DNA from 2 places in the Laceyella tengchongensis genome. Region 2 is predicted to be linked to the other one. Evidence: riboswitches for the same ligand, from Rfam matches in the RefSeq annotation. Region 2 holds a riboswitch; the other holds the start of a gene.
The links. A riboswitch is a leader RNA that binds a small molecule or an ion and turns the genes downstream of it on or off. The one in region 2 is predicted to bind S-adenosylmethionine.
Positions count from the first base shown of each region.

Region 1: linked by a shared signal. The riboswitch ahead of QQZ12_RS05635 (PLP-dependent transferase) and the one ahead of QQZ12_RS06830 (homoserine dehydrogenase) in region 2 are both predicted to bind S-adenosylmethionine.

Region 1 covers NZ_FXTU01000002.1:420,696-426,617, forward strand. Annotated here, with positions in the region: gene QQZ12_RS05630 (aminotransferase class I/II-fold pyridoxal phosphate-dependent enzyme) at 1-1,038, opposite strand, end outside; gene QQZ12_RS05635 (PLP-dependent transferase) at 1,119-2,252, opposite strand; SAM riboswitch class I at 2,345-2,457, opposite strand; gene QQZ12_RS05640 (ornithine--oxo-acid transaminase) at 2,642-3,835, shown strand; gene QQZ12_RS05645 (helix-hairpin-helix domain-containing protein) at 3,885-4,622, opposite strand; gene leuS (leucine--tRNA ligase) at 4,676-5,922, opposite strand, start outside.
Region 2 covers NZ_FXTU01000002.1:640,351-646,272, reverse strand. Annotated here, with positions in the region: gene QQZ12_RS06845 (small, acid-soluble spore protein, alpha/beta type) at 1-168, shown strand, start outside; gene QQZ12_RS06840 (MGDG synthase family glycosyltransferase) at 306-1,406, shown strand; gene QQZ12_RS06835 (fumarylacetoacetate hydrolase family protein) at 1,505-2,515, shown strand; SAM riboswitch class I at 2,601-2,712, shown strand; gene QQZ12_RS06830 (homoserine dehydrogenase) at 2,800-4,116, shown strand; gene rlmD (23S rRNA (uracil(1939)-C(5))-methyltransferase RlmD) at 4,269-5,657, shown strand; gene QQZ12_RS06820 (nucleoside recognition domain-containing protein) at 5,695-5,922, shown strand, end outside.

The DNA.
Region 1 (5,922 bases), 220 kb from region 2:
CCGAACTTCCGGTGGCATAGAGGCATGGGACATCAGCGCCGGATAAGACAAAATCGATTCTACCGCACCTAGGCTGACCGCCACGATCGGCAATTTGACGCGTTGTAAAAATTGGCGCACCTTATCTCCCTCGCCAAGATCAAAGGAGAGGACAGCCCCGTGCCCGCTGGCTTGCGCGTCCTGTACATAGTGGCCTTCATGCGACGGCAGGCCGGGATAATACACCCGTTCCACATCGGGATGCTGTTGCAACCACAAGGCCACTTTTTCCGCACTTCTTGTCGACAGCTCCATTCTCGCCTTCAACGTTTTGATCCCTCTCATCACCAGCCAAGCGTCATGAGCGCCTAGCACTGCGCCAAACGCGTTTTGCAATTGCGCTAATGACTCCGCCAATTCTCGGTCTTTGACTGCGACCAATCCAGCGATCACATCGCTGTGGCCCCCGATGAATTTGGTCGCGCTGTGGATGACGATATCGGCCCCCAATTCCAATGGACGCTGATAATACGGGGTGAGGAAGGTGTTGTCCACAATCGTGAGGAGACCATGCGCTTGGGCGATGTTGACAACTCCCCGAAGATCAGTCACTTTCAACAGCGGGTTGGATGGTGTCTCAATATACAGCGCTCTGGTATTAGGCTTGATCGCTTGCATCACTTGTTCCAAATCCGTCGTATCCACGAAACTCGTCTCAATCCCCATCCGCTCAAACACGTTGGTCAACACGCGATAGGTGCCACCATACACATCCTGGGAAACCACCAGATGATCTCCGCGTGAGAAGAGGAGAAACACCGTGGAAATCGCTGCCATCCCGGAAGCAAACGCAAATCCCCTACACCCGCCTTCCAGTTGGGCGATCGTCGCTTCCAACGCCTGGCGGGTCGGATTTCCCGAACGGGCGTAATCAAATTCCCCTGGTTGGTCAATCGAAAATTGGTGAAACGTGGAAGCTTGGTAGATCGGGATGCTCGACGCTCCCGTAACTGAACAGATCTCATTCCCATTGTGCAACAACTTTGTGTCAAACCTCATCTCATCCTCATCCCTTTCTTTAACTTACCGTGCTCGTTTGGCGGTGTGTAAAAGCTCCCTCAGCGGAACAAATTTCGTGCTTACCCTTGCGGTAAGGCTTGCGCCAAGTCGGCAATCAAGTCCTCTTGGTGTTCAATCCCCACCGATAAGCGCAACAAGCGGTCACAGACACCTGTTTGCTCCCTGATTTCCACCGGAATGTCGGCATGGGTTTGCGTGGCCGGATAGGTTATCAAGCTTTCTACGCCCCCCAGGCTTTCCGCAAAAGTGATAATCTTCAAATTGTTGAGAACTGGACGCACCCACTCTTTGCGCTTCAAGCGGAATGACAACATCCCGCCGAACCCGTCCGCCTGCTCAGTGAGCAAGGTTTTGCTCCGAGAGTCCAGCGCGGGGTAATATACTGCGTCGACAACCGGATGGCGCTCTAAATAAGCAGCAATCGCTTGAGCGTTGGCCTCATGCTGCCTCATACGGAGCGCCAAGGTTTTCATCCCCCTGATCAACAACCAACAGTCCAATGGGGCTAACACCGCGCCGATTGCTTTCTGCAAAAAGGCGACCCGCTCCGTCAGTTCTGCGCCCTTGGTCACGATCAACCCGGCCAACACGTCATTGTGCCCACCCAGGTATTTGGTGGCGCTGTGAATAACGATATCCGCTCCCAACGTGAGGGGACGATGTAGAAAAGGCGTCATAAACGTATTGTCCACGATGGTGATCAGTCCTCGTTCCTTAGCCAACCGGCAGACCGCAACAACATCTGTCACACACATCAGCGGATTGGTGGGCGACTCGATGAAGATCGCTTTGGTGTTAGGCTGAATGAACCGTTCAATGTCCGCCAAGTTCCGCATATCCACATAAGAAAAGGAACAACCGTACCGTGTCATCACCTTCTCAAATAGCCGGTACGTTCCGCCGTACAGATCCAACGATACGATCAAGTGATCCCCTTGGCTGAACAAACCCATCAGCGTGTGGATCGCCGCCATTCCCGAACTGCACGCGAATCCGCCGTCCCCCCCTTCCAATCGGGCGATACTTTCCTCTAGCACGTCTCGCGTCGGATTGGAAGCGCGTGAATAATCATACCCAGTGCTCACCCCGTCAACATGCTCATATGCAGTTGAAAAATAGACCGGATAGTTCACTGCTCCTGTATTCCGTTCTTGTCTGTTCCCGATTTGCGCCAACGCTGTTTCCATTCTCATCGGTGTTTCCTCTCCTTTGATGCGGAAATTTGGCAAACAAAAAACCCCTTCCCGACAAGAGAAGAGGTTTGCGCGCGCGGACGGACCGTCTCCTCTTATCTCTCAGAACTTTTTGTTCTGCAGGATTTGGCACCTTCCGGTGATACCATCTCACCGAGGTTGCCGGGCTTCATCGGGCCAGTCCCTCCGCCGCTCTTGATAAGAGAAACAATATGAATGTTTATTACGTTTGCATTTTTAATGATAAGGTGATTATACCCACTCCTTTTTTATCCGTCAAGTCTGTTATTTATGCGCAACAGTGAAATAGTATACATTTCATTGATTTCGCGCACTTTATTACCTAAAATGAGGTTAATTGGGTAAATTACAAGGGAGGTTCATCATCCATGTCCAAAAACCAAGCAGTGATTGAACTCACGGATAAATACGGAGCGAAAAACTACCATCCCCTGCCGATCGTCATCTCCAAAGCAGAAGGCGTGTGGGTGGAAGACGCCGATGGCAATCGTTACATGGATATGTTAAGTGCTTACTCTGCGCTCAACCATGGTCACCGTCATCCGCGACTCATCCAAGCCCTGAAGGATCAAGCAGACAAAGTGACGCTTACTTCCCGCGCCTTCCACAACGACCAATTGGGCACGTTTTATGAGAAAGTCGCTGAGCTGACCGGCAAAGAAATGGTTCTGCCCATGAACACGGGTGCAGAAGCTGTTGAGACGGCGATCAAAGCGGCTCGGCGCTGGGCTTACGATGTGAAAAAGGTTGCCGACAACCAAGCAGAAATCATCGTCTGTGAAGATAACTTCCACGGCCGCACCATCACCGCTGTTTCGCTATCTTCCAACGAAGAATACCAACGTGGATTCGGTCCGCTCACACCCGGCTTTAAAGTGATCCCTTATGGCGATTTGGAAGCGCTTAAAGCGGCTATCACCCCGAACACGGCTGCCTTCATGTTGGAGCCGATCCAAGGGGAAGCGGGAGTCATCGTTCCACCGGAGGGCTTCCTGCGCCAAGCCTTGGAAATCTGTAAAGAACACAATGTCCTCTTCATCGCCGATGAGGTACAAACTGGCTTCGGGCGGACAGGCCAGTTCTTCGCCTGCGATTGGGAAGGCGTGAAGCCGGACATGTACATTATGGGTAAAGCATTGGGCGGCGGAGTCATGCCGATCTCCGCAGTCGCTGCCGACAAAGAAATCTTGGGCGTCTTCGATCCGGGTTCGCACGGCTCTACTTTTGGCGGTAATCCTCTCGCTTGTGCTGTGTCCATCGCCGCACTCGATGTTCTGGTGGAAGATGATCTCACCACCCGTTCTCGCGAGTTGGGTGAATACTTCATCACCGAATTGAAAAAAATCGAAAACCCGATCATTAAAGAAGTACGCGGTAAAGGTCTCTTCATCGGCATGGAACTGTATGAGAAAGCACGTCCATACTGTGAAGCACTGATGAAAGAAGGGTTGCTCTGCAAAGAAACCCACGACAACACCATCCGGTTTGCGCCTCCGCTCACCATCACTCAAGAAGAGTTGGATCTCGCGCTGGAAAAAGTGCGTAAAATCATGTCCAAATAAGAGCGTTACACGTTTTAAGCGATCCAGTTTGCCTGGATCGCTTTTTCCTTTAATGCACTGTGATCTGTTCGCGGAATTTCTCCACTGTCTTCTCGCCGATGCCGGGCACCTGCGCGATGTCCTCCACCGATTGGAACGGCCCGTGTTCTTCGCGGTAGCGGACGATGGCCTCCGCTTTGCTAGGACCGATTCCGTTCAGCTTGTCCAACTCTTCTACCGTCGCGGTGTTCACATTGATCTTCCCGCCGGCATCCGCCGAGTCAGCCTTCGCCGTTTCCATAAACGGTGTCACCTGCTCCCCTTGTTTGGGAATGTATAGCACCATCCCATCCCGGAGCGGCTCAGCTAAATTCACCCGTCCCAGATCAGCCTCGTCCCGCGCCCCACCAGCGCGCTCTAGCGCCTCATACACTCTCGCCTCCGAACTAAAATGATATATGCCCGGCTTGTGCACCGCTCCTTTCACATCGATGATGATCGCTTTCTTACTCGCTTGTTTGTTCGTGTTTACCTCAGGTCTTTCGGTCACGGGCGGATTGGCCTGAACCGGGTATTCCATCCACTCCTGCCTGTCAGGACGCTCTTCCTGTCCAAATAGCCAGACTGCTCCTACTGTCAACACCACCCCCGCCAACGCAATCGCCAAGCCCTTCTCCCTTGGTGTCCAATCCCAGTAAACCATCGCCTTCACGCTCCGACATTTTTTTCCAATTACCCACACTATACCCGTTTCTCCCCATTTGCACAATAGGGATGACGTCCCCCCTGCATGCTGCCAGAACGACAAAAGGCTCCGCCCCCTATACCGGGAACGGAGCCTCTTGCTTGGCTAAATCCACCTTAATTCGCTACGATATTCACAAGTTTACCTGGTACCACAATGACTTTACGCACTGTTTTCCCCTCGATCAACGCTTGGATGCGCTCGGTTTCCAACGCCTGCTTTTCTACTTCCTCACGGCTGGCATCGGTTGCGACGACTAATTTGTCCCGCACCTTGCCATTGATCTGCACGGCGATTTCCACCTCGTCCAGCACCAACGCCTGTTCATCGTAGGTGGGCCAGTCAACGCGGTGCACGCTGCCCTCTTTCCCCATCGACTGCCACAGCTCTTCCGTCACGTGCGGCACGAACGGAGCTAGCAAGACCACCAGCGTTTCCAGCGCTTCCTTTAACACTGCGCGGTCAGCATGCTCGGGATATGCATACAGCCCATTGACCAATTCCATAATCGCACTGATCGCGGTGTTGAAATGGCTACGCTCCCCGATCTCACTAGTCACTTTTTTGATGGTTTGATGCATCAGGCGGCGCAATTCTTTCGCCTCGCCGCTTTGTGGTTCGCCCTGCACAGGGATATCTTGTGCAAACAGCGCTTCATGCTGGGCGATCAGCCGCCACACGCGGTTGATAAACCGATAGCTGCCTTCCACACCGGAATCGCTCCATTCCAAATCGCGGTCAGGCGGAGCCGCGAACAGGATGAAGAGCCGAGCCGTGTCCGCACCGTATTTCTCGATGATTTCCAGCGGGCTCACCACGTTGCCTTTGGATTTCGACATTTTAAATCCGTCTTTCAACACCATGCCTTGCGTCAACAAGCTATTGAACGGTTCGTCCACAGGCACCAAGCCCGCATCGTAGAGAACCTTGGTGAAGAAGCGGGAGTAGAGCAAGTGCAACACCGCATGTTCGATCCCACCGATATATTCATCTACCGGCAACCATTTGGCCGCGCTTTCCGGCGTAAATGGCTCATCTTCATTTTGCGCGTCCGTGTAACGCATGAAATACCAGGAAGAGTCAATAAACGTGTCCATCGTATCTGTTTCACGGCGCGCTTTGTTGCCGCAACGCGGGCACGTCGTCTGCACAAAAGTGTCCGAAGTGGTCAGCGGGTTGCGCTTTCCATCAAACACCACATCTTCCGGCAACATGACCGGCAATTGCTCCTTGGGCACTGGCACCGCTCCGCACGAGTCACAGTAAATCATCGGAATGGGCGTGCCCCAATACCGTTGACGGGAGATGAGCCAATCACGCAAGCGGTATGTCGTCGTCCAACCGCCTTGCTTCCGCTCTTCCA
Region 2 (5,922 bases):
GACGTAAGTATGGAAGTAGCCAAGCAATTAGGCATTCCGTTTCAGGAGCGGGGGAACGGAGAGCTGAAGGCTGAGGACGCCGGCAAGATCGGCGGAGCCATCGGAGGAAGCATGGTTAAAGAACTGGTGCGCATGGCCGAGGCCTCGTTGGCTCACAACCGGAAATGAGGGCAAATCTGTATGAACAGTTAGTTAAGATTAGTAAAGAAATCAACAGATTCATATATATGCGCTAAATGAGCGCGCTATAATGGGGAAGATGGGTTAAGGAGGGGAGTGCCATCGAACGCATACTCTTGCTTACAATGGGATTTGGGACAGGCCACAACTCCGCCGCCAAAGCGTTGGCGTGCGAGTTTAATAAACAATCGAACGTCACCGCGGAAGTCGTTGATCTGCTGCAACTCATTCCAAACAGTTTTCATCCCCTGTTGCAGTCCGGATATCACGGCATGCTAAGTAAGTTTCCGACCTTATACTATTATTTATATGATTGGACTCACCATAACAAAGTCATTCGATACGTTTCTAGTGAAGTGATTGAAAAGATGGGTTGGTCCATTCGCAAAAGGTTGAATCAGCTGATTCGCGTGACGGAGCCAACCAAAATTGTGACCACCCATCCTTTCGGATTGCTCATGTGTCCGGACATCTACGAAGAGATCCCGACGGTTGGGGTGGTGACGGATTATGAGTTGCATCCCATTTGGCTCGCTCGCGTGCCCCATGTGTTGTGCGTGCCCAAAAAATTGCCCAATTGGCATCAGTTTGAGCGGATACAGTGGCAAACCGGGTTGTCATTGATTGAGACCGGCATTCCGGTCAATCCCACATTTTATGAGCATGTATCCAAGCAAGAGGCGTGCCGCCGGTTGGGGTTGTCCCCCGTGCGCCCGGTGGTGCTCGTCATGGGCGGAGGCACTGGCCTGGGACCGTTGGAACAAGTTGTGGGCGAATTGCAAGAGTTGGACCATTTGCAGTTGGTGGTGCTGACAGGGAAGAATCGGGGATTGTTTGAGCGGCTGACCCGGCAGTTTGTCGCACCGCACATACGGATTGAAGGGTACCGCACCGATGTACCCATATGGATGTCCGCTGCCGACCTTTTGATCACCAAGCCGGGTGGGGTGACCATCACTGAAGCGATTGCTAAACAGTTGCCGATGCTGTTGTTCGAAGCTTTCCCGGGTCAGGAAGAAGCTAATCAGCAATATCTCTTGCACCATCGCGTCGCCATGATTACGCGTCCGTCAACCATTCGCCTGCAAGTCTCCAAACTGCTCGATTCGCCGTTGCAATTGGGGCGGATGCGCGAACGGTTTGGGGTGCTGATGTCATCAGACGCGTGTCAGAGAATCGTCAAAGAGACATGCAATGCCAAAGCTCCCATTTTGCAGACTTTGTAATGAAGTCTGTTTTTTTATTCGCGGTGGGATGAATCATTTCGCCGCTTGCTAAACGATTCAAAGTTGGAATATTGTAAAAAGGAGGGGAGGGAAAGTGGATGAAGTTGGTTACTTATATGGTCAAAGCGGATGAACTCAATATTCAATCACAGGATGGGATGCTGGCCCGTTTGGGCTGGGTGCGGGACGGGCATGTGATCGATGTCGGGCTGGCACAGCAGTGCATGGAGTTGGCGCAAAACCTCGTCTTTCCTTATCGTCTCGCCACCGACATGCTTACGTTTTTGCAACGGGGCGAACAGGAGCGCGACTTTCTGCAACGATTGGATCAAGCACTGGGGCAGAGAGATTGGTTGCGCTTGCAAGTGGAAGGGGAACCGGTGGCATTAGCTTTGGCGGAAGTGGATCTATTTGCGCCGATCGCGACGCCGAGTAGCCTGCGCGATTTCTACGCATTTGAAGAACATGTACGGACATGCCGCCAAAAGCGGGGATTGGGCATGGTACCGCAGTGGTATGAAATCCCCGTTTTTTATTTTTCCAACCATCAGGCAGTGATTGGCCCGGAAGCGCCTGTGAAGAAACCGGCGTACACCAATCAGCTTGACTATGAATTGGAGATTGCCTGCGTCATCGGCAAAAGGGGAAAGAACATCAAGCGCGAAGAAGCTCTTGCCCATATCGCTGGCTTCATGATCATGAATGATTGGAGTGCCCGCGACGCCCAACTGCAAGAGGTGGCGGTCGGGCTTGGGCCGGCGAAAGGGAAAGACTTCGCCACGTCGCTCGGCCCCTGGTTGGTGACGACAGATGAATTGGAAGACTGCCGCGCCGGAGAGCGCTGGTCGCTTACGATGCGCGCGCGTGTCAATGGCCGTGAGCTATCCAAAGGGAATACCAAAGATTTGCATTGGACCTTCGCGCAAATGATTGAACGAGCGTCTGCTGAGTGCGAATTGGTACCTGGAGACGTGATCGGATCGGGCACGGTGGGCACAGGCTGCTTGTTGGAGTTAGGTGAGGAAGTCCATCCTTATCTCCAACCTGGAGATGTGGTAGAGTTGGAGATCGAACGGTTGGGATTGTTACGCAACACGATTGTGGAATGACATTTTCTTTTTAATGATTGACAAGTATCCTCGGTTAGCCCATAATAAATAAAAATATTGGAAAAACGATATCGGTTGTACGATTTTCTTATCCAGAGTGGCGGAGGGACTGGCCCGATGAAGCCCGGCAACCTCGGTATATCCTTACCGGAAGGTGCCAAATCCTGCAGTGCACATGTAGCACTGAGAGATAAGAAGAATGGTTTCGTCGTGTGCAAAAACCCTCTTCTTATCTAGAAGAGGGTTTTTTCTATATTCAAACACAATCATTTGGAGGGATTGGGATGGAACAGGTGCGAGTGGCACTGTTGGGCTTGGGAACGGTAGGCACCGGCGTGTGGAAGATGATTCAAAGCAACCAAGACGTGATCGCCCGGCGCACGGGCATGTGGGTAACGGTGGAGGCCATCTTGGTGCGCGATATCAACAAAGAACGCCAAGTGGAAGGAACGCAATCGTTGTTGACCACCAGTTTTGACGAAGTACTGGCCCGCGAGGTAGATGTGGTCATCGAAGTGATGGGAGGCGTCGAACCTACCCGTGATTATTTGCGGCGGGCAATGGAAAACGGTTGTCACGTTGTGTCCGCCAACAAGGAGTTGTTGGCCCGCCATGGGGAAGAATTGCGCTCATGGGCAAAGCGGTTTGGTGTGAAGTTGGCTTATGAAGCCAGTGTGGGCGGCGGAATTCCGATTATCGGTACGGTATCCCATTTCCTGAAGGCCAATCGCATATGTAAAGTTTCGGGAATATTGAACGGTACAACCAACTTCATATTAACCAAAATGAAGGACGAAGGTCGTACGTATGAGGACATATTGATAGAAGCGCAACAAAAGGGATACGCTGAAGCGGACCCGACGGCAGATGTCGAGGGGATCGATGCTGCCCATAAACTGTCGATTCTCTCGCGCCTCGCTTTTGATGTGCATGTGCCTGTCGATCAAATTCAGCGGGTGGGCATCACGCAGGTCTCCCCGATCGAATTGGACTTGGCCGATCAACTTGGTTTTGCGGTTAAATTGCTCGCTTCTGCTGAACAATATGGTGAAAACGGCCCAGTGTCCTGCTCGGTATCCCCGACCCTGTTGCCGCTGTCCCATCCCTTGTCCAATGTGAACGATGTGTACAATGCCGTGCATGTGGAGGGGGACTTTGTTCAGGATCTTACGCTGATCGGCCAGGGGGCGGGTGAGAAGCCGACCGCCAGTGCTGTGGTGGAGGATTTGTGCAACTTGTGGCGGCTGACGGGACAGACCGCCGGCAAAGCGGCTCCCCGCGCATTGTTATTAGAGAGTGCGGATGGAGACGGCTCGCGCTTTCATCTCTTGTCTTTTCCGTCCGCGCAAGCATCGGCTGGCCAAGTGGTCGGGCACCTGGAGCGGGCGGATCTATCGGTGCAGGCATGGAAGGCGGCGCAAGAGGGGGAAACGACGTGGTTAGCGTTGATCGCCAACGGATGGGAGCGAGGGCAAGCGGACCGCTTGTTGCGTGAGCGGAGCTTGGCAGTGACTTGGCACGCAAACCGTCCCGTTGTGGGCGGAGGAGTTCCATGGGGCTCTAAGGCGGTGCCGTTGGCTAAAGCGGCGGGCGACCAGTGAACAGGCAGAATTCAAGCTTTCGGTTTTTTAGTTAGTCTGGCGGCCACTAATGGCCGTCTTTTTTTAGGGATCACCTGCCGTCAGACCTGCGTTTTCAAATTGTTTCGGGTACAATAGGATAAGCGCATTTATTAAGGAAAGGAAAACGGCAGATGAACAAGTCAACCAAGCAAGCAAAACAGATTCGCTTGAAGCGGGGGGAGGTGATCCAGCTTCCCATCCGCCGCATCGGCATCAATGGCGAGGGCATAGGCCACTACCAAAAGCAAGTGGTTTTTGTGGAAGGCGCTGTACCGGGTGAAATCGTGGTCGCCCGCGTGGTACAAGTGGAACCCAAATTTGCCAAAGCCCAACTATTAAAAGTGAAGAAAAAATCGGCTTATCGGGTGGAACCGCCGTGTCCGGTGTATCGGGAGTGCGGTGGGTGCCAATTGCAGCACATTGACCGCCGGATGCAGAAGCGCTTGAAGCGGGAGTTGGTTGCCGAGAGTTTCGCCAGGTACGCTGGTTTGCGAGATGTGCCGATCAGCGAGACTGTCACGATGGATGAACCGTGGTCGTATCGCAACAAGGCGCAATTTCCTTTGCGGCGTATGGGCGGTCAAGTCTCCATGGGCATGTTTTCCGCCGCTTCCCACCAATTGGTTGATGCGAGTGCATGCATGGTGCAACATCCCAAGCTGAACGAAGCCCTCTACGAAGCCAAGCGACTGGTGGAGGAGTTGGGGGTGGATATCTATGATGAGCGGAAACATCGCGGCACACTCAGGCATCTGGTGGGGCGGATTGCTTTCGCCACAGAAGAAATCCAGTTGGTGTTGGTCACCCGGACGAAATCATTTCCCGAAGAAGAAGCTTTTGTGCGTGAAGTGACCCGACGGCTACCTCAAGTGAAAAGCGTAGTGCTGAACCACAATCCAGATAAAACCTCACTTGTTTTTGGAGAGGAATCCCGGCTGTTGTGGGGGAATGAGAAGCTGATTGAACGATTGGGAGAATTGACGTTTGCGTTATCCGCCCGGGCCTTCTTTCAGCTGAATCCCGCCCAGACCGTCCGGCTGTATGACGCGGTCAAACGAGCGGCTCGCCTGACAGGGACAGAAACCGTGATTGACGCCTATTGCGGAGCGGGAACCATCGGCTTGTGGTTGGCTTCTGAAGCGAAGCGTGTCATCGGCATGGATACGGTGCCTGAAGCCGTTGCCGATGCCAAGGAGAATGCCAAATTAAACGGTATCGCCCATGCCGAATATTACGTGGGTGCGGCGGAAACGCTTTTGCCCAAGTGGATCAAAGAAGGATTGCGGCCGGATGTTATCGTGGTAGACCCGCCACGGACCGGATTGGGACAGCCTTTGTTGCAGGCTCTGATGCGGACAAAGGTGCCGCGCGTGGTATATGTTTCTTGCAATCCAGCGACGTTGGCCAAAGATTGTGCGCAGTTGTTGAAGAGCGGGTATCGGGTTGCCGGGATTGAACCGTTTGATATGTTTCCGCAGACAGCGCATGTGGAAGCCGTGTGTGAACTGGTGCAGATGTAAAATTGAATCGCCAAACAGAAAGAGCGGGTGGGAGAAGATGAACCGTAGCGTGGATTGGAAGAAGGGGATGCGCGCTGGCCTTAAAACGTCGTGGGAGTTGAGCAAAATCGTTCTTCCCATTGCGTTTGTCATTCAGGTGGCTAAGCAGACGCCCGTGTTGGGATGGGTGACGGAGAGCATCGCCCCCTTTATGTCTGTGTTTGGATTGGGTGGGGAAGCGGCGATTCCGCTGGTGCTGGGCAATGTGTTGAATCTTTATGCCGCT